4 regions of the Agarivorans sp. Alg241-V36 genome follow, and region 2 is predicted to be linked to each of the others. Evidence: predicted binding sites of a transcription regulator. Region 2 holds the regulator's gene; each other region holds the start of a gene.
The links. The regulator sigma-54, encoded in region 2, starts transcription at its own class of promoters, with help from an activator protein. The targets are predictions, from matches to a motif close to GTTGGCACGNNNNTNGNNT.
Positions count from the first base shown of each region.

Region 1: G6R11_RS06625 (CmpA/NrtA family ABC transporter substrate-binding protein) is a predicted target of sigma-54. The motif match lies at 1,562-1,580, and genes of this name have one in related genera.
Region 3: G6R11_RS05950 (PEP-CTERM sorting domain-containing protein) is a predicted target of sigma-54. The motif match lies at 1,853-1,871, and genes of this name have one in related genera.
Region 4: glnA (glutamate--ammonia ligase) is a predicted target of sigma-54. The motif match lies at 1,454-1,472, and genes of this name have one in related genera.

Region 1 covers NZ_UNRE01000002.1:470,253-474,630, forward strand. The annotation lists gene G6R11_RS06615 (methionine synthase) at 1-120, shown strand, start outside; gene G6R11_RS06620 (sulfite exporter TauE/SafE family protein) at 215-1,045, shown strand; gene G6R11_RS06625 (CmpA/NrtA family ABC transporter substrate-binding protein) at 1,636-3,021, shown strand; gene G6R11_RS06630 (ABC transporter permease) at 3,090-4,112, shown strand; gene G6R11_RS06635 (ABC transporter ATP-binding protein) at 4,128-4,378, shown strand, end outside.
Region 2 covers NZ_UNRE01000010.1:45,590-49,967, reverse strand. The annotation lists gene lptC (LPS export ABC transporter periplasmic protein LptC) at 1-350, shown strand, start outside; gene lptA (lipopolysaccharide transport periplasmic protein LptA) at 376-855, shown strand; gene lptB (LPS export ABC transporter ATP-binding protein) at 855-1,580, shown strand; gene G6R11_RS19530 (RNA polymerase factor sigma-54) at 1,633-3,132, shown strand; gene hpf (ribosome hibernation promoting factor) at 3,157-3,444, shown strand; gene ptsN (PTS IIA-like nitrogen regulatory protein PtsN) at 3,453-3,896, shown strand; gene rapZ (RNase adapter RapZ) at 3,923-4,378, shown strand, end outside.
Region 3 covers NZ_UNRE01000002.1:327,088-331,465, reverse strand. The annotation lists gene G6R11_RS05960 (efflux transporter outer membrane subunit) at 1-223, shown strand, start outside; gene G6R11_RS05955 (YiiX/YebB-like N1pC/P60 family cysteine hydrolase) at 321-926, opposite strand; gene G6R11_RS05950 (PEP-CTERM sorting domain-containing protein) at 1,300-1,812, opposite strand; gene G6R11_RS05945 (LysR family transcriptional regulator) at 2,082-2,960, opposite strand; gene G6R11_RS05940 (lactoylglutathione lyase family protein) at 3,055-3,567, shown strand; gene G6R11_RS05935 (DUF1772 domain-containing protein) at 3,623-4,096, opposite strand; gene G6R11_RS05930 (DMT family transporter) at 4,106-4,378, opposite strand, start outside.
Region 4 covers NZ_UNRE01000006.1:184,935-189,312, forward strand. The annotation lists gene glnA (glutamate--ammonia ligase) at 1-1,369, opposite strand, end outside; gene typA (translational GTPase TypA) at 1,711-3,531, shown strand; gene G6R11_RS14930 (hypothetical protein) at 3,591-4,364, opposite strand; gene G6R11_RS14935 (hypothetical protein) at 4,377-4,378, opposite strand, start outside.

The DNA.
Region 1 (4,378 bases), on a different contig from region 2:
GATAAGCTTTATCCCTGCACTAACTGTGGCATGGCTCCTTTATCTCGTGAAGTGGCAAGGGGAAAGCTTCAGGCTTTAAGTGCCGGTGCCGACATTGTTCGAAAAGAGTTAGCTGCCTAACTCAACGTTATTAGGCAAAAACAAAATGAAGGGGCTTAGGCCCCTTTGTCGGTATTGCAAAATATCTTTATATAGACTTTAAAAGTAGACATTCATGAACATCATTGATTTTTTAGCCGGTAATCTTCCCACTGTTTTAGCTTTGGTTGCTACTGGAGTATTCGCAGGTTTTTTAGCTGGCTTACTGGGCGTGGGCGGCGGAATTGTTATCGTACCGGTTTTGTTTTTCTTATTTCAAGGTTTTGGCGTTTCGCCAGAATCAGCCATGCTAATTGCCACTGCCACCTCGTTGGCTACCATAATTCCAACCTCCATCAGTTCCATTCGTTCACACAATAAAAAGGGTAACGTAGACTTTGAACTGCTCAAAAGTTGGGGAGTATTTATTCTTGTTGGCGTTTTATTAGGAAGTTTGCTGGTTACCCGTGTAGACGGCACATGGCTTACCTTGTTGTTTGGTATTATTGCGACGCTGTCGGCTCTAAACATGCTATTTAGAACGGGCAAGTCAGCGCTATTCAACAAACTACCTGGCAACATCGGGCAAACCACCATGGGCACATCAATTGGTTTCTTTAGCTCCATGGTAGGCATTGGCGGTGGCACCATTTCTGTTCCCTTGCTCACGCTATACAACTACCCAGCCCACAAGGCCGTAGGCACAGCAGCAGCGATAGGTTTAGTGATCTCTTTACCGGGCGCCTTAACGATGTTGGCTTTGGGAACCACACCGGAAGATGCTCCTGTTGGTACCTATGGATTGATCAATCTTATTGGCTTTATCTGTATTGTGCCTCTCACCGTGTTATTTGCACCCTTAGGTGCTTTTGTTGCCGCTAAGTTGGATGCTAATAAGTTAAAGAAAGTGTTTGCTGTTGTGTTACTTGTAACTGGTTTGCGGATGTTAGCCCAAAGCTTACTTTGAGCGATGTACAGCGCACTCATAAGGAAATAGGCTGCAACGCTAGGAGATTTTCATGAGCTTGCTTACTGCATTCTTGATGATTTCTTTGAGTAGCCTTCGTTAGCTGCTTTTTTCGGCCGCACTGCACAACATCATTTATCAGGTGAAACACCTCAGCCTAAGCTGTAGCATCATAGTCCAAAAGGGAGTAATGCTAGATGAGCAACACTCCCTTCTAAATACAGTTGCTTGAAATCATGTGAAGTTTGCCCGACATTTCCGCTCTCCAGTTTCTAGATTGATATCTTCTAATCGAATTAAATATCTTCGCTAGTGCTAGATCTTCACTTCACCAGAAAATCTCTAATGAATATAAAACTCGATAAAAGCGCTTAGAGTTAAGTGGTTTTTTGTGCGCCAAAATTGTGCGCGCTTGTTCTAAGTTAGTGAATTATATAAAAAAATAGAAATACTCCTTTAGGGGTAGTAGTGTTTGTAAGTTAATGATTTTTGGTGTTAAAAAAATGTGATCTAGATCTTGGCACGTCCTTAGCTACTCCCTAAGTGTTATCACAAATTAGTTACTTCCAAATGGGTATTAGGAGCAGGGAATGCAGACATCAGCACCATTAAGCTTACAAAAAATCATTAAGACGACCATCGCCGCTGCAGTGGTTTCAGCCAGCTTTGTTGGCTTCAGTCACGCAGAAGTGGGTGAGCCAGAAAAGGAAGATCTTAAGTTTGGTTTTATTAAACTTACTGACATGGCTCCACTTGCAGTGGCGTATGAAAAAGGCTATTTCGAAGACGAAGGATTGTATGTTCAGTTAGAAGCACAAGCTAACTGGAAAGTATTATTAGACCGAGTAATTACCGGTGAACTAGATGGCGCTCACATGTTGGCGGGCCAACCTTTAGGTGCCACCATTGGTTTTGGTACTAAAGCCGACATTATCACCGCTTTTAGCATGGACTTAAACGGTAACGCGATTACCGTATCTAACGACATTTGGGCTCAAATGAAGCCGCATGTTCCGCATAAAGATGGCAAGCCAGTTCACCCAATTAAAGCCGATGCGCTTAAGCCTGTAGTTGATAGTTACATCGACCAAGGTAAGCCATTTAACATGGGCATGGTATTCCCAGTATCTACTCACAACTACGAGTTACGTTACTGGCTAGCCGCTGGCGGTATTCACCCTGGTTATTACGCGCCTCATAAAGGTGATACCTCAGGTAAAATTGATGCCGATGCATTGCTATCTGTAACCCCACCACCGCAAATGCCATCAACCATGGAAGCGGGCACAATCTACGGTTACTGTGTGGGTGAACCATGGAACCAACAGGCTGTATTTAAAGGCATTGGTGTACCGGTTGTTACCGATTACGAGATTTGGAAAAATAACCCAGAGAAAGTATTTGGGGTGAGCCAAGGATGGGCTGACGAATACCCTAATACACACATTCGCGTAGTGAAAGCGATGATTCGCGCCGCTAAATGGTTAGATGAAGAGAACAACAAAAACCGCCCAGAAGCAGTGAAAATCTTGTCTAAAAGCCAATATGTGGGTGCCGATTACGACGTTATTGCTAACAGTATGACCGGTACCTTTGAGTACGAAAAAGGTGACAAGCGCGAAGTGCCAGACTTTAACGTATTCTTCCGTTATAACGCGACTTACCCTTACTACAGTGATGCAATTTGGTACTTAACGCAGATGCGCCGTTGGGGACAGATTTCAGATAACAAACCAGATTCTTGGTACATGGATATTGCTAAAAAGGTTTACCGTCCAGACATCTACGCAACAGCCGCAAAAGAGCTGATTGCTGATGGTGTAATTGATGCCTCTGAGTTTCCTAATTTCGAAACAGAGAGTGGCTTTAAACCGCCGCAAACCCACTTTATCGACAACATTGTATATGACGGCTCAAAACCAAATGCTTACTTAGACAAGTTCGACATTGGTTTGAAAAAAGACGACAAGATCTAAGCCAAATAAATATTGAGAGCGGCCGGGCCTAGTGCCCGGCATCGAGATTCGCAAAAGGAGTTGTAGTGATGAAAGATAAATTAATTCACTCTCTAGAAACAGTAGGTTTGGGCCCTGTAGTACCAGTGGTTCGTTTAGCCAGCGGTGAAAACCCAAAGCAGCAAGTAAGTGAAATTTTTGAGCGTATTGGATTGCCTATTCTGGCGATTGCTTTGTTCTTGTTGTTGTGGAGTGTATCTGCGGCAAAAGTGCAAACTAGCCTAGGAACCTTGCCTGGCCCAGCGCAAGTTTGGGAGCAGTATCAAGGCTTAGTGGTGGAGCATAAAGAGGAGCGCGCAAAAGAAGTCGCCTTTTATGAACGCCAAGAAATACGTAATGCGAAGAAACTAGCCAAAAACCCAGATGCTAAAATAAAAGTTCGCCCTTATACCGGTAAAGAAACCTTTTTTGACCAGATTCTTACTAGTTTATACACGGTATTCACGGGCTTTATACTGGCCAGCTTAATTGCTATTCCAATTGGTGTTGCCTGTGGATTGAATAAGAAACTCTATGGTGCAGTCAGCCCAATCATTCAAATTCTCAAACCGGTCTCTCCCTTAGCGTGGTTACCCATAGTGACTATGGTGGTGAGTGCGGTTTATGTAAGTAGTGACCCAATGTTTTCTAAATCCTTTGTGACGTCGGCCATTACCGTGACTTTATGTTCACTTTGGCCAACGCTGATTAATACAGCTACTGGTGTAGCCTCGATTGACAAAGACTGGATAAACGTGGGTCGTGTGATTCAATTACATTGGTCGAAACAAGTGACCAAAATCGCTATTCCTGCCTCATTGCCAATGATTTTTACCGGCTTGCGTATCTCATTAGGTATTGGTTGGATGGTGCTTATTGCGGCAGAAATGCTGGCACAAAACCCAGGCTTAGGTAAGTTTGTTTGGGACGAATTCCAAAATGGCAGTTCTAACTCTTTAGGTCGTATTATGGTGGCCGTTGTAGTGATTGGTTTAATCGGTTATGTACTTGATTGGTTAATGGTGAGCCTGCAAAAAATTATCTCTCACTCAAGCCCAGAAAGTGCCCGATAGGATAAGGAAAATATTATGTCTCAGTATTTAGAAATTGATCACGTTAGCATTGATTTTCCCACTAAAAACGGTCCTTTCCGAGCGTTAAACGGGGTGGATTTAAAGATAGCTAAGGGGGAGTTTGTATCCTTAATTGGCCACTCAGGTTGCGGTAAGTCGACAGTACTTAACATTGTGGCAGGTTTATATAATGCCACTGAGGGAGGTGTTGTACTTGAGGGCAAAGAAGTTTATCAGCCAGGTCCCGATCGCGCGGTAGTGTTTCA
Region 2 (4,378 bases):
AACTTAAGCACACTACTTTCGCGCAACCTAAGATTTTAGTGTACCCAGATCCTAGCCAACCTGTATGGCAAATTGTAGCCGATCACGCTACAGTACAGCAGCAGCAAAATGTCATTTTAAATGACAATGTAGTAATTAAAAATTTGAGTCGAGGCGAGTACGTTCGCGACTTAATAACCGAAAGATTGGAGATCGATCTGCAAACAGAAACCATGAGCAGCGATCAACCTGTTACCGTTTATGGCCCTTCATACGAACTGTATGGCGTTGGCATGGACGGTGATTTAGCCAACGAAATAGTGACTTTATTAGATGATATCGAAGCGGTTTACCACAACCCACAAGAGTAAGTTAGCCCTTGCTGCTAGCTTGTTTATGCTTTCTTGGGGTTCACAAGCACTAGAAGACGACTTCAACAAACAAATTATTGTTGATGCCGACCGTCAACAGGTCAACATCAAAGAAAACCGAGTAACTTTTTATCATAATGTGGTGGTGACTCAAGGTTCGATAAAAATGCATGCCGAAGAACTTAGCGTTATTGGCAGTGAAGAAAAAGGCAGTGAAGTGATGATCGCCAAAGGCGAGCCTGCTACTTTTTATCAGTTACTTGATAGCGGTAAACCGATTGAAGCCGAGGCTAACGAAGTACGTTACGACTTAAAAAGCCAAACGCTAACGTTAACCACCAACGCTCAACTCAAACAAGAAGAGAGTTTGGTAAAAGGTAAAATGATCAAATACAGCATCAATAAACAAGAAATGGTGGCACAAGGCGACGAAAACAGCCGTGTAACTACAATTTTCCTGCCTCAGCAGATTGAAGACTTAACGCCTAAGGAAGACCAGCAATAATGAGTACCCTAATTGCTGAAAACTTAGCCAAGGCCTACAAAGGCCGCAAGGTAGTCAAAAACGTTAGTTTAAATGTAGAAACAGGAAAAATTGTCGGTCTACTGGGACCAAATGGTGCCGGTAAAACAACCACTTTCTACATGGTTGTTGGCCTAGTGCCACGCGACCAGGGCCGAATACTGATCGACGACGATGATATTTCCAGTACAGCCATGCACACTCGCGCACGCAAAGGCATTGGCTACCTTCCGCAAGAAGCCTCTATTTTCCGCCGTTTATCGGTTGAGAAAAACATTCTTGCAGTATTAGAAACTCGTAAAGACCTCGATAAAGAACAACAAATCGGTGCGTTAGACGATCTGCTGGAAGAATTTCATATTGGTCATATTCGCAAAAACCTCGGCATGAGCTTGTCGGGTGGCGAACGCCGAAGAGTCGAGATTGCCCGAGCGCTTGCGGCCGCCCCTAAGTTTATTTTGCTTGACGAACCCTTTGCAGGGGTAGATCCTATTTCTGTTATCGATATTAAAAAGATTATTGAACACCTGCGTGATCGCGGTCTAGGTGTACTCATTACCGACCACAATGTGAGAGAAACTCTCGATGTTTGTGAGCATGCCTATATCGTTAGCCAAGGCGAATTGATAGCCTCAGGAAAACCAGAAGAAATTCTTGAAAACGAGCATGTGAAACGAGTTTATCTCGGCGAACAATTCAAGCTATAGTTAAAGTGTAAGTTTTCAAAAACACAATAAGAAGAAGGAACAGCGGTAGTTAATGAAAGCATCTTTGCAGTTGCGTCTTGGTCAGCAGTTAACCATGACTCCCCAGTTACAACAGGCCATTCGCTTACTCCAGCTTTCAACACTGGATTTACAGCAAGAGATTCAAGAGGCTCTGGAAAGTAACCCTCTACTTGAGGCGGATGAGTCTCACGCGAGTGATGGTGACACAACTGACGCTAAATCAGCCAATGAGAAATCTACCGAAGCTGAATCCACCGCCGATATAGACAATAGTCAAATTGAAGCTGGCGATGCCATTAACCAAGAAACCGTCTCCGATGACTTACCGGTTGATTCCACTTGGGATGATATCTACAGCGCCAGTTCAGCCCCTGCTAGTTCTTCAAGCGGTGCGGCGAGTGATGACAACGACATGGTGTTTCAAGGCGAAACTGTCGATTCCCTGCAAGATCACTTGTTATGGCAAATGCAACTCACTCCTTTTAGCGAAGTGGACCAAGCCATTGCCTTAGCGATTATTGATGCGGTAGATGAATCCGGTTATCTCACCCAAGATTGCGAGCAACTGCTCGAAGGCCTGCGTTCTAGTGACAATAACGACTTAGACGTAGAATTAGATGAAGTAGAAGCGGTACTAAAACGCATTCAACACTTTGACCCTGTTGGCATTGCTGCCAGATCCTTGCAAGAATGTTTACTCATTCAACTAAGCCGTTTTGTCGAAGACACGCCATGGCTAGCAGAAGCCAAAGATGTAGTGTCCAACCACATTGATGTCTTGGCCAATCGTGATTTTCGTTTACTGGCACGCAAAACCAAACTTAAAGAAGATCAACTGCGCGAAGTTATGCGCTTGATTCACACACTTGAGCCGCGCCCAGGTAATGCCGTAGAGCCAAATCAAGCACAATATGTGATTCCAGACGTCTCGGTCATAAAGCGTCAAGGCCGTTGGGTTGTTGAACTCAACCCAGATGCAATGCCTAAACTACGCGTAAACTCTCACTATGCTTCGTTAAGTAAAACCTCTAATGCCACCGATACCCAGTTTATCCGTAGCCATTTACAAGAAGCTAAGTGGTTTATTAAAAGTATTGAAAGCCGTAACGAAACCCTATTAAAAGTATCCAACTGCATTGTTCATCATCAACAGGCATTTTTTGAATATGGCGAAGAAGCCATGAAGCCAATGGTACTGAACGATGTAGCCGAAGCCGTTGAAATGCATGAATCAACCATTTCCCGGGTTACCACCCAAAAATTCATGCATACACCTCGCGGTATCTTCGAGCTTAAATATTTCTTTTCTAGCCATGTGGCTACCGATGGTGGTGGTGAATGCTCATCAACTGCCATTCGTGCATTAATTAAGAAACTGGTAGCTGCCGAAAATACCAGTAAACCACTCAGCGATAGCAAAATTGCTGATATTTTGGCAGATCAGGGGATCAAGGTGGCAAGACGTACGATTGCTAAATATCGTGAGTCTTTAGCAATTCCACCTTCTAACCAACGTAAGAGCCTTATCTAAGGACAATAAAAGGGGAAGATATCTATGCAAATTAACCTTACTGGACACCACGTAGAAATAACTGAATCTTTGAAAGAATATGTCCACACCAAGTTTGCCAAACTCACCCGACGATTCGATCAGATTAACAATGTTCACGTCATCTTAAACGTAGAAAAACTAAACCAAATAGCTGAAGCGACATTGCACCTTAACGGCGGCGAAGTATTTGCAACCTCTGAGCATTCTGACATGTATGCCGCCATCGACAGTCTGATTGACAAGCTTGATCGCCAAGTCATCAAACATAAAGAAAAACTCAACAAACGTTAGTCACCCCAATGCAACTAAATAAAGTACTTAGCTTGGACTGCACTCAAAGTGCAGTTCAATGCTCTTCCAAAAAGCGCGCCCTAGAAATCGTTAGCGAACTAGCTGCCAAACAGCTTGATACCACTACCCAATGCATTTTCGAGAGCTTATTAAGTCGAGAAAAAATGGGCAGTACAGGTATTGGCCAAGGCATCGCTATTCCTCATGGCCGTATCGACAACCAACATCAAGCCACCGCGGTTTTCTTGCGTTGTGATCCACCCATTTCATTTGATGCTATTGATAATAAACCGGTAGATTTAGTTTTTGCACTATTGGTACCCGAAGATCAATGTAAGCAACATCTTAATACTCTTGCTCAAGTAGCTGAAAAACTTAACGATAAGCAAGTATGTAAACAACTTCGTTGTGCACAAAGTGATGACGAATTGTACGACATCATGGTAGCCTAATACTCTAATCAGCCTTAGGGATAATCATGGAACTGATCATCGTTAGTGGGCGCTCGGGTTCAGGAAAAACCGTCGCCTTAAGAGTATTAGAAGATCTTGGCTACTACTGCGTCGATAATTTGCCAGTAGTACTGTGGCAATCGCTTATCGATAACTTAATAAAGACCTATAGCAAAGTTGCCATCAGTATCGATATTCGTAACCTCCCTGATGAACTTTCTCCGGTTGGCCAACTCATTCGAGATGCCGGCCCCAAGGTAAATTTACTGAGTATCTTTTTAGATGCCAAAGACGAAGCGCTGATTCGCCGCTACAGTGAAACGCGCCGAGTTCACCCACTAAGTCGAAGCGACTTATCCTTGGCTGAAGCTATAGAATCTGAAACCGAGCTATTAGCGCCAATTTCTAGAAATGCTGATTTACGCATCGATACCTCACGTTTATCGGTGCATGAACTAAGCGGCTTGATTCGCTCGCGGGTT
Region 3 (4,378 bases), on a different contig from region 2:
AGTATTTGCTCAAAGCATCGACCATGCGAGTAGCCAAGCCGATCTCGCTTTAAGTAAAGCTAACTCGCTATACCGAGCTGGCCTACTGGACCACTTGGCAGTACTCGATGCACAACGCCAGCAAAATTTGCTGCAAGACGCACAAGTGCTTGCTCAACTGCAAACAGCTAACACCATTGTTGGCCTACATAAAAGTTTAGGGGGTGACTGGACGATGCAATAAGTTTGGTCATGTTGACGCTTTGGCAGGTAAGCCTAATTAGCTAGCCTGTTCTCGTTTCGCTAATTAGCCAAAGCGTCCTTTTTACACAAAGTGTTGTTTATATATCTGAAAACAAATCTATTTCTGGTGATAAATAAAAGCCATCATTTAGTTGGGTAAGCTGTTTTTCTGACAGATTAGCTGGCGTGTATTCATTAGAGGGCTTGTGTTTATCTAATAGGCCAATGTGCTGATAAGCCGCGGCAACCAACTCACTGCAAAACAGTGAATCTAAGTTTTCTTGATTCTCACCAAATGGACCTTCCCAACCCGCTCGAGCTAGTTCCCAAAAGTCTTGTTCATAATGGCGCAGCTTCAAGCGCTCAAGCAATTGCATTAACTTAGCTAAGTGTTCGCCGGACAAATTCCCACCGAGTAATTGGCGAATAGAAATACTCCCCAAATGCTGTTTCACTCGCTGATGAAGCGGTACTACCTGCACACCGTTACTGGCTTGCTTAGTATATAAGCAGGTGTCTTTGGAATCGGGAATGGCTTCCCATAAGGTGACAAAATCGTAGCCTTCTAATTCCAGCACCATTCCAACATGGGTCCACTTACTAAAGGTACCGTAGCGAATAATGTCACTACCTAAACCTTTACCAGAAAAAAACACCAAGTCGCCGGTTTTAAGTTGTTTGGCTAATGGGGTGGCCTTTAGCATCCTGCTAACTCTCTCGATAGTCCTAAGGGTCTGTTGACCTTTGGTGTTGAAATTTTGTTCGAGATAAGCGGACTTTAATCGCGGCGAACACTTTGAAACCTAGTGGGCTAAGTAAGAAGTGTTCAACAAAGAGTAAAGTTCGCTTATCCGAACCCTCCGGGCAGTATTTGTTAGCCATTTAATTAGCGTTAGTGAGCGATTATTGAGCCCACTCAACTTCACGCTCACTGCCTTGCCTAAATGGCTAACAAATTGCTGAAAAAACCATCAGCAAAGATCAACAGACCCTAATTAGCTTTATATGATAAAAGTAAAAAGCCCGCAATAGTGCGGGCTTAAATCAAAAAAATTCAAATAGATTGAGTGATTATGCTTAAGTTTTGCGGCGCAATACTAAGCCACATAAACCTAATAACATAATTGCCAAGCTAGCTGGCTCATTAACTTGCGCAGGCAAAGAAAGGTTATTAAGGCGCACTAATACAGTATCTTGATAGCCGCCATTTGGTGTGCTTACAAGCGGGTCATTATAATCACAATGGCTATGACTATTATCAAAGTACTGGGCTGCACATTTATTACCATTGCTAAATAAGTTTTTAGCTGGGACATTGGCAAGCTCTAGTGCGCTAGCAAAACGCCAAGTGCTTACACCTAAGGCGGCATTAAGTGCATCGTCGTAAAGACCACCGGCATATTCCCAGTTGTCGACCAACTGACTACAACCGCCGGAACAGGGTGATGCCCATACCCAATCAAAGATATCACTGCTTACAATCACATCTTCTAGAGGATCTAGAGCAATTACCGTTGCTGCTGATTGTTGTGAAAATACCATGCTTGAGATAAACATGGCGAAAAGAGTGATTTTTTTTATTTGTTTCATTTTCCGCTTTCCTTGCTTTAGTTTGTTAGCAGGCGCGTAAATGCAAAAAATATGCCTATATATCAACACCTTTACTTACATGTACTTAGGTAAAAAAACCACAGCCATCAATTGATACATGTAAAAATAACTGACAGTTATTAAAGCATAAGAATTATAATAAACATTATTTTCAATAGCTTGTTAACTCAGTTTCTACATTTTTTAGCTTTTAGGTGAACGGGAAGCTAAACGTGATATTAATCACAATGTATCCGGTAAGAATTAACTCAGCTTTGGGCTAAGCACTGCTGCATAATATCGGTCACTAAGTTAAAGCGAGCGGCTAAACGCTGATAGCGACGCTGTACCAAATAGATGGTTTCACTTACTGGATGACTTAAACGGCTAGCACAAATTAGCTCGGGTTTGGCGAAAGCCGCTACCGCATGCGCAGGTAGAACAGTAAAACCTAAACCCAAGGCTATCGGCTCCAAAATCAAGCCGATTTGGTTGGAAAAACCGCGCAGTTTAAATTGACTGGTTTGCTCAAATTCCGCGTAATTTGCCGACAATAGCAATTGCGAATGATGCGCCCCGTCGGGGTGGTCCACATAACCTAAATCCAATAGTTCCTTCCAGCTAGGATTCTTATACTGTGCCGGCGTAACCAATACCAACGCTTCTTCTGCAAAAACTTGGGTAGACAACTCGCTTAAGGTGCTGGGGCGGGTAATAAAGCCGAGGTCAAGCTGGCGATCAGCCAGCATTTGCTCAATGCTGGCATTAGGCGCAAATTTGTAGTCAAACACCAAATCTGGATGCTTTACCTGTAGATTCAGTAAGTTGGGGTAGAGCTTTAAGCCAACACTGCCGGGGCTAGCAATGCGGCACAAGCCAGCATAGGGGTCATCTTGTTTTAGTGATAGTTCAAGTTGATTAAGCTGAGCTAAGGTTTGTTGCGCTTGTAAATATACTTGCTTGCCTGCTTCGGTAAGGGTGAAACTCTTACCTTCTCGCTGGAGTAAAGCTTGTTGGTAGTATTGCTCTAACTTGCGAATTTGCTGGCTAACCCCTGGCTGAGTCATCGCTAGCTTGTCTGCGGTTCGAGTAAAGTGTCCGGTTTCAATTAGCGTGCAATAGGTTTGTAGCCAGTCAATATTAATCATAATAAAACCTTATTGAATAAACCCTAAAAGATAAGCTCGTGATTCATTATGCAGAACTACACTTGGTTCATCAAACCATGCAAGGAAGTACATCATGAACCAAAACAAACAACCTTACCCTCGTAACTTCTCACACATTGGCATCTCGGTGCCTGATTTAGAGGCAGCCGTTAAGTTTTATACCGAGGTGCTAGGTTGGTATTTAATTATGCCGCCAACCAACATCGTTGAAGACGATAGTGCCATTGGTGAAATGTGTACCGACGTGTTTGGCAGTGGCTGGGATCATTTTCGTATCGCCCACCTCTCCACCGGCGATCGTATAGGAGTAGAACTCTTTGAGTTTAAGAACCAAGAGAACCCAGAAGATAACTTTGAATACTGGAAAACCGGAATTTTTCACTTCTGCGTTCAAGATCCTAATCTGGAAGAACTGGCAGAAAAAGTGGTCGCAGCGGGTGGTAAAAAGCGCATGGCTAAACCTCGCTATTACTACCCAGGGGAAAAGCCTTACCGAATGATTTACATGGAAGACCCATTTGGCAATATTCTAGAAATTTACTCGCACAGCTACGAGCTAACATACTCTGACGGCGCCTATAAGTAGCTAGTTTGCCAAGCAAATAAACCTATAAACAGCCAGCTTGTTAGCTGGCTGTTTGTTAAAGGCCCAATATAAACAAAAACATCGCTAGCGCCGAAGCAAAACTGCGCAGGTGATTCCAACGTGTCCATTCTACTAGATAAGTCTGCCATTGCTGTTTGTGTTGCTCATTTAGCTCATCACTTAATGGAATTAAGGCCAAGGCTTTATTTCTTGGCACATTGGCAAAAGCCGTTACCGCAAAACAACCAAGCAGGTAACAAAGGCTACCCGCTAGCCAACAAAGGTTAAGCTCTACAGAGAACCACAACTGCCAAACAACAAGCGCTAAAGAGAGTAACGCTGCGCCCATAAACAGCCCTAAAAACCCTGGGTTTAATACAGTAATATTAATGCTCTGCATCACCGCTAAGCCTTGTTTGGCGCTCACTCGCGCTAAGGCTGGCATAACAAAGTTTGAAAAAGCCACAAAAATGCCAGCAACTAAACCACTACTAACAGCGGCAGCCATTACTAAAGCTTGCTCAAGCATCCAATCCTCCTACACCACGATCTTTAAGCCGATAACACTAATACACACTAAGCTAATCATTACCCACTGTTTTAGCGTAGGCTTTTCAGCCAATAGCCACCAGCCTAACAACATACTAAATACCATCATGGTGCTTAATATTGCAGCCGCAATCGCCAATGGGCCCAAGGTCATTGCTAAGGCGTAGCAAGCAGTACCAATCACTGTGGGTGATGCAAAAATGAGTATTTGTTTGAACTGCCCAAGGGTGATCTTTTGCATACCGGCTTGCCCGCCAAACTT
Region 4 (4,378 bases), on a different contig from region 2:
TTGTCATGTTGATGCGCTCAACGTCAGCAGATTTCAATGCGATGTAAGAATCGATGTAATCGTTGCTGAACACGCCGCCAGCGGTTAAGAAATCGCGGTCTGCGTCTAGGCAAGCTAGTGCATTTTCAAGTGAAGTTGCCACTTGCGGGATTTCAGCTGCTTCTTCTGCAGGTAGGTCGTACAAATCCTTGTCCATAGCATCGCCAGGGTGGATTTTGTTTTTGATCCCGTCAAGGCCAGCCATCAACATTGCAGAGAATGCTAGGTATGGGTTAGCTGTTGGGTCAGGGAAACGTACTTCAATACGACGCGCTTTAGGCGATGGTACTACTGGAATACGGATAGAAGCTGAACGGTTACGTGCTGAGTAAGCAAGCATAACAGGTGCTTCGAAGCCAGGTACTAAACGCTTGTAAGAGTTAGTAGAAGCGTTAGCAAAAGCGTTAATTGCTTTTGCGTGCTTGATGATACCGCCAATGTAGAACAATGCAGTTTCAGATAGGCCGCCGTATAGGTCGCCAGCAAATAAGTTTTCGCCGTCTTTCCAAATTGATTGGTGAACGTGCATACCGCTACCGTTATCACCAACAACTGGCTTAGGCATAAAGGTTGCTGTTTTACCGTAAGCGTGAGCTACGTTGTGAACAACATACTTAAGAACCTGAGTTTCATCAGCTTTTTCAACGATAGAGTTGAATAAAGTTGCGATTTCGTTCTGACCAGCAGTTGCTACTTCGTGGTGGTGAGCTTCAACAGTTTGACCCATTTCTTCAAGAACTAGACACATTGCTGAACGTAGGTCTTGTGAAGAATCAACTGGAGCTACTGGGAAGTAACCGCCTTTAACGCCAGGACGGTGACCAGTGTTACCGTCTTCGAAGTGCTTGTCTGAGTTCCAAGATGCTTCATCAGCATCAATTTTGTACATAGAACCTGACATGTCAGTTTTGTATTTAACATCGTCAAACAAGAAGAACTCTGGCTCTGGACCGAAGTATGCTGCATCAGCAATACCAGTAGAGCGCATGTACTCTTCAGCGCGCTTAGCTACAGAGCGTGGGTCACGGTCGTAACCTTGCATTGTAGAAGGCTCAAGAATGTCACAACGAATGTTTAGAGTAACTTCTTCAGTGAATGGGTCTAATACAGCTGTTGCTGCGTCAGGCATCAATACCATGTCTGATTCGTTAATGCCTTTCCAACCTGAGATTGAAGAGCCATCAAACATTTTACCGTCTGAGAAGAAATCTTCGTCAACTTGGTGAGATGGAATAGATACGTGTTGCTCTTTACCTTTAGTATCGGTAAAGCGTAGGTCAACAAATTTAACTTCTTGCTCTTTAAGCAAAGCTAAAACTTCTGCAGACATGTTTTTAACCTCCGGTGTCATCAAAATTGATGGTTCAATCGATTTAATAGTTATTTATACGAATAATCGTGGTTGTGTTGCATAAAGCTAAAACTGTGCCAACACATAAAGTGCTGATTTACATGGCTAAAAATTGATAAGGCATCAATTTAGTGCAGAGCTTTGCACTTTGTTGGTGCTATTCTTGTCCATTTTGGTGCAGTGAGTTTTTGGCCCTAGCTATCATACCCTAATTGGGTAGCTGAAAAACCGTGATCAACTTAAAACTATGAGAATTTGCCGTTTATATGTACAATGGCGCACTTTTTACTTTTACCTCACAATAAAAAGGGCTGAAAGCCGTGCTAGATAAGTTAAGAAACATCGCCATTATTGCTCACGTAGACCACGGGAAGACTACCCTGGTAGACAAACTATTGCAGCAATCTGGAACCCTACAAACGCGTGGTGATGCTGAAGAGCGGGTAATGGACTCGAACGATCTTGAAAAAGAACGTGGTATTACCATCTTGGCAAAAAACACGGCGATTGAGTGGAACGATTACCACATCAACATCGTAGACACCCCTGGACACGCAGACTTCGGTGGTGAGGTAGAACGTGTTTTGTCTATGGTTGATTCAGTATTGTTGTTGGTAGACGCCCAAGAAGGCCCAATGCCACAAACTCGTTTTGTTACTCAGAAAGCATTTGCTCAAGGTTTAAAACCTATTCTGGTAATTAACAAAATCGATAAGCCAGGCGCACGTCCTGATTGGGTAATGGACCAAGTATTCGATTTGTTCGATAACTTAGGTGCTACCGATGACCAGTTAGACTTCCAAGTTGTTTACGCATCAGCGCTAAACGGCTGGGCTAGCTCAGAAGAAGGTGTTGAGACAGATAACATGGAACCTCTGTTCCAAGCTATCGTTGATAATGTTGCACCACCAGAAGCTAAGCCAGGCGAAGGTTTGCAAATGCAAATCTCACAACTTGACTACAACTCTTATGTAGGTGTTATCGGAATTGGTCGCGTATCACGCGGTTCAATCAAAACTAATCAACAAATCACTGTTATCGGTGCCGATGGTAAAACCCGTAACGGTAAAGTAGGCCAAGTATTGGGCTACTTAGGCCTTGATCGTCACGAAGTGAAAGAAGCCAATGCTGGTGACATCATCGCTATTACTGGCTTAGGTGAGTTGAAAATTTCTGATACGATTTGTGATCAGAGTAACGTAGAAGCGCTACCGGCACTTTCTGTAGACGAACCTACCGTAACTATGACTTTCCAAGTAAACACCTCTCCGTTTGCTGGTAAAGAAGGTAAATACGTTACTTCACGAAATATTCTTGAGCGTTTACAACAAGAGTTGGTACACAACGTAGCCTTGCGTGTAGAAGAAACTGAAGATCCAGATAAGTTCCGTGTATCTGGTCGTGGTGAGCTGCACTTAGGTATCTTGATTGAAAACATGCGTCGTGAAGGTTTCGAGCTGGCGGTATCTCGCCCAGAAGTAATTCTACGCACCGTAGACGGCAACCTAGAAGAACCATACGAAGTAGTCACTATTGATGTTGAAGAAGAGCATCAAGGTAGCATTATGGAGCAGCTTGGCTTACGTAAAGGTGAGTTAACTGATATGTCTCCTGATGGTAAAGGCCGTATTCGTATGGACTTTATGATTCCTTCTCGTGGCTTGATTGGCTTCCAAACGGAATTCATGACCTTAACCTCAGGTTCAGGTTTGCTCTACCATACTTTTGATCACTATGGTCCGCATAAAGGTGGTGTAATTGGTCAGCGCCAAAATGGTGTATTGATTTCTAACGCTACAGGTAAAGCACTGACTTACGCTTTGTTTAATCTTCAAGAGCGTGGTCGTTTGTTTACTCAGCATGCTGATGAAGTATATGAAGGTCAGGTAGTGGGTATTCACACTCGCGATAACGACCTTACCGTTAACTGTTTGAAAGGTAAGCAGCTAACTAACGTACGTGCATCAGGTACTGATGAAGCGCAGGTACTGTCACCACCAATCGTAATGACCCTTGAGCAAGCGCTTGAGTTTATTGATGACGATGAATTAGTAGAAGTAACGCCGGAGAATATCCGTATTCGTAAGCGCCACTTAACTGAAAACGAGCGTAAACGCGCTGGTCGTCCGCCTAAGTCTTAATCTTGACTTAGCGTTAAAAAGGCAGCCTAGGCTGCCTTTTTTGTCTGAACAAGGGAAATCTAGGGATTTCCAGCTACAGAGATGGATGTGGCTTTATATCGCCGGCCCATTGAGTGAATTTCAACAAAGCCGACATCTTTACAATATTTAACAAATTCGTTGTTAGTACGTATACCCTGCGAGTGTCGGTGGTTTCTTTGCCTTAAAACTAAAATACAATCTTCAAAATTTAACTCGCCGTAGCTGTAAGTAGTTTTACCCAGATAAGTAAAGATTCGGTGATCATTATTTAATCTTTCTTGTTGTTCAGTTCCATCTGAGCAGATCTCAACCTCACTCACTATTCTGGTCTCTGTAGCTGGCGAGCTCTTGAGTAGCGTAGAGGGGAGCTTAGGCTCAAACTTCAGTGTTCCTGAACCGCTGCAGCTCCAGTGTTCTGGCTCTTCGCTCCATACGCGGACACCGCTAGTTTCTAAATCATAACCTTCAGAGGTAAGAGTTTCTGTGAAAAGGGACTGAGAACCATCCTCCAATTCTTCTGAATATTGGTAGTCACCGTTTGCATAGTAAGTTTCTGTAGCAAAACCTTTAACCTGCTTGTTGTTATATTCGTAGAAGTAACTTACTTCAAGCTCCAACTCAACATTCGTTGATTCTAGATAGTCTTCAATGAGTATTGCTCTCTCTCCTAAGCTATCTATCTCAACTGCCCCTGTATCCGATATCACAGTCTTGCCATTGACTTTGATCTCCCCATGCACATCTAAACTCGCGGCGTAACAGGGAGTGGACAATAAAAGCCCGAGCATTGAGCATAATATTTGTTTATTCATCACGCGCCCTCGCT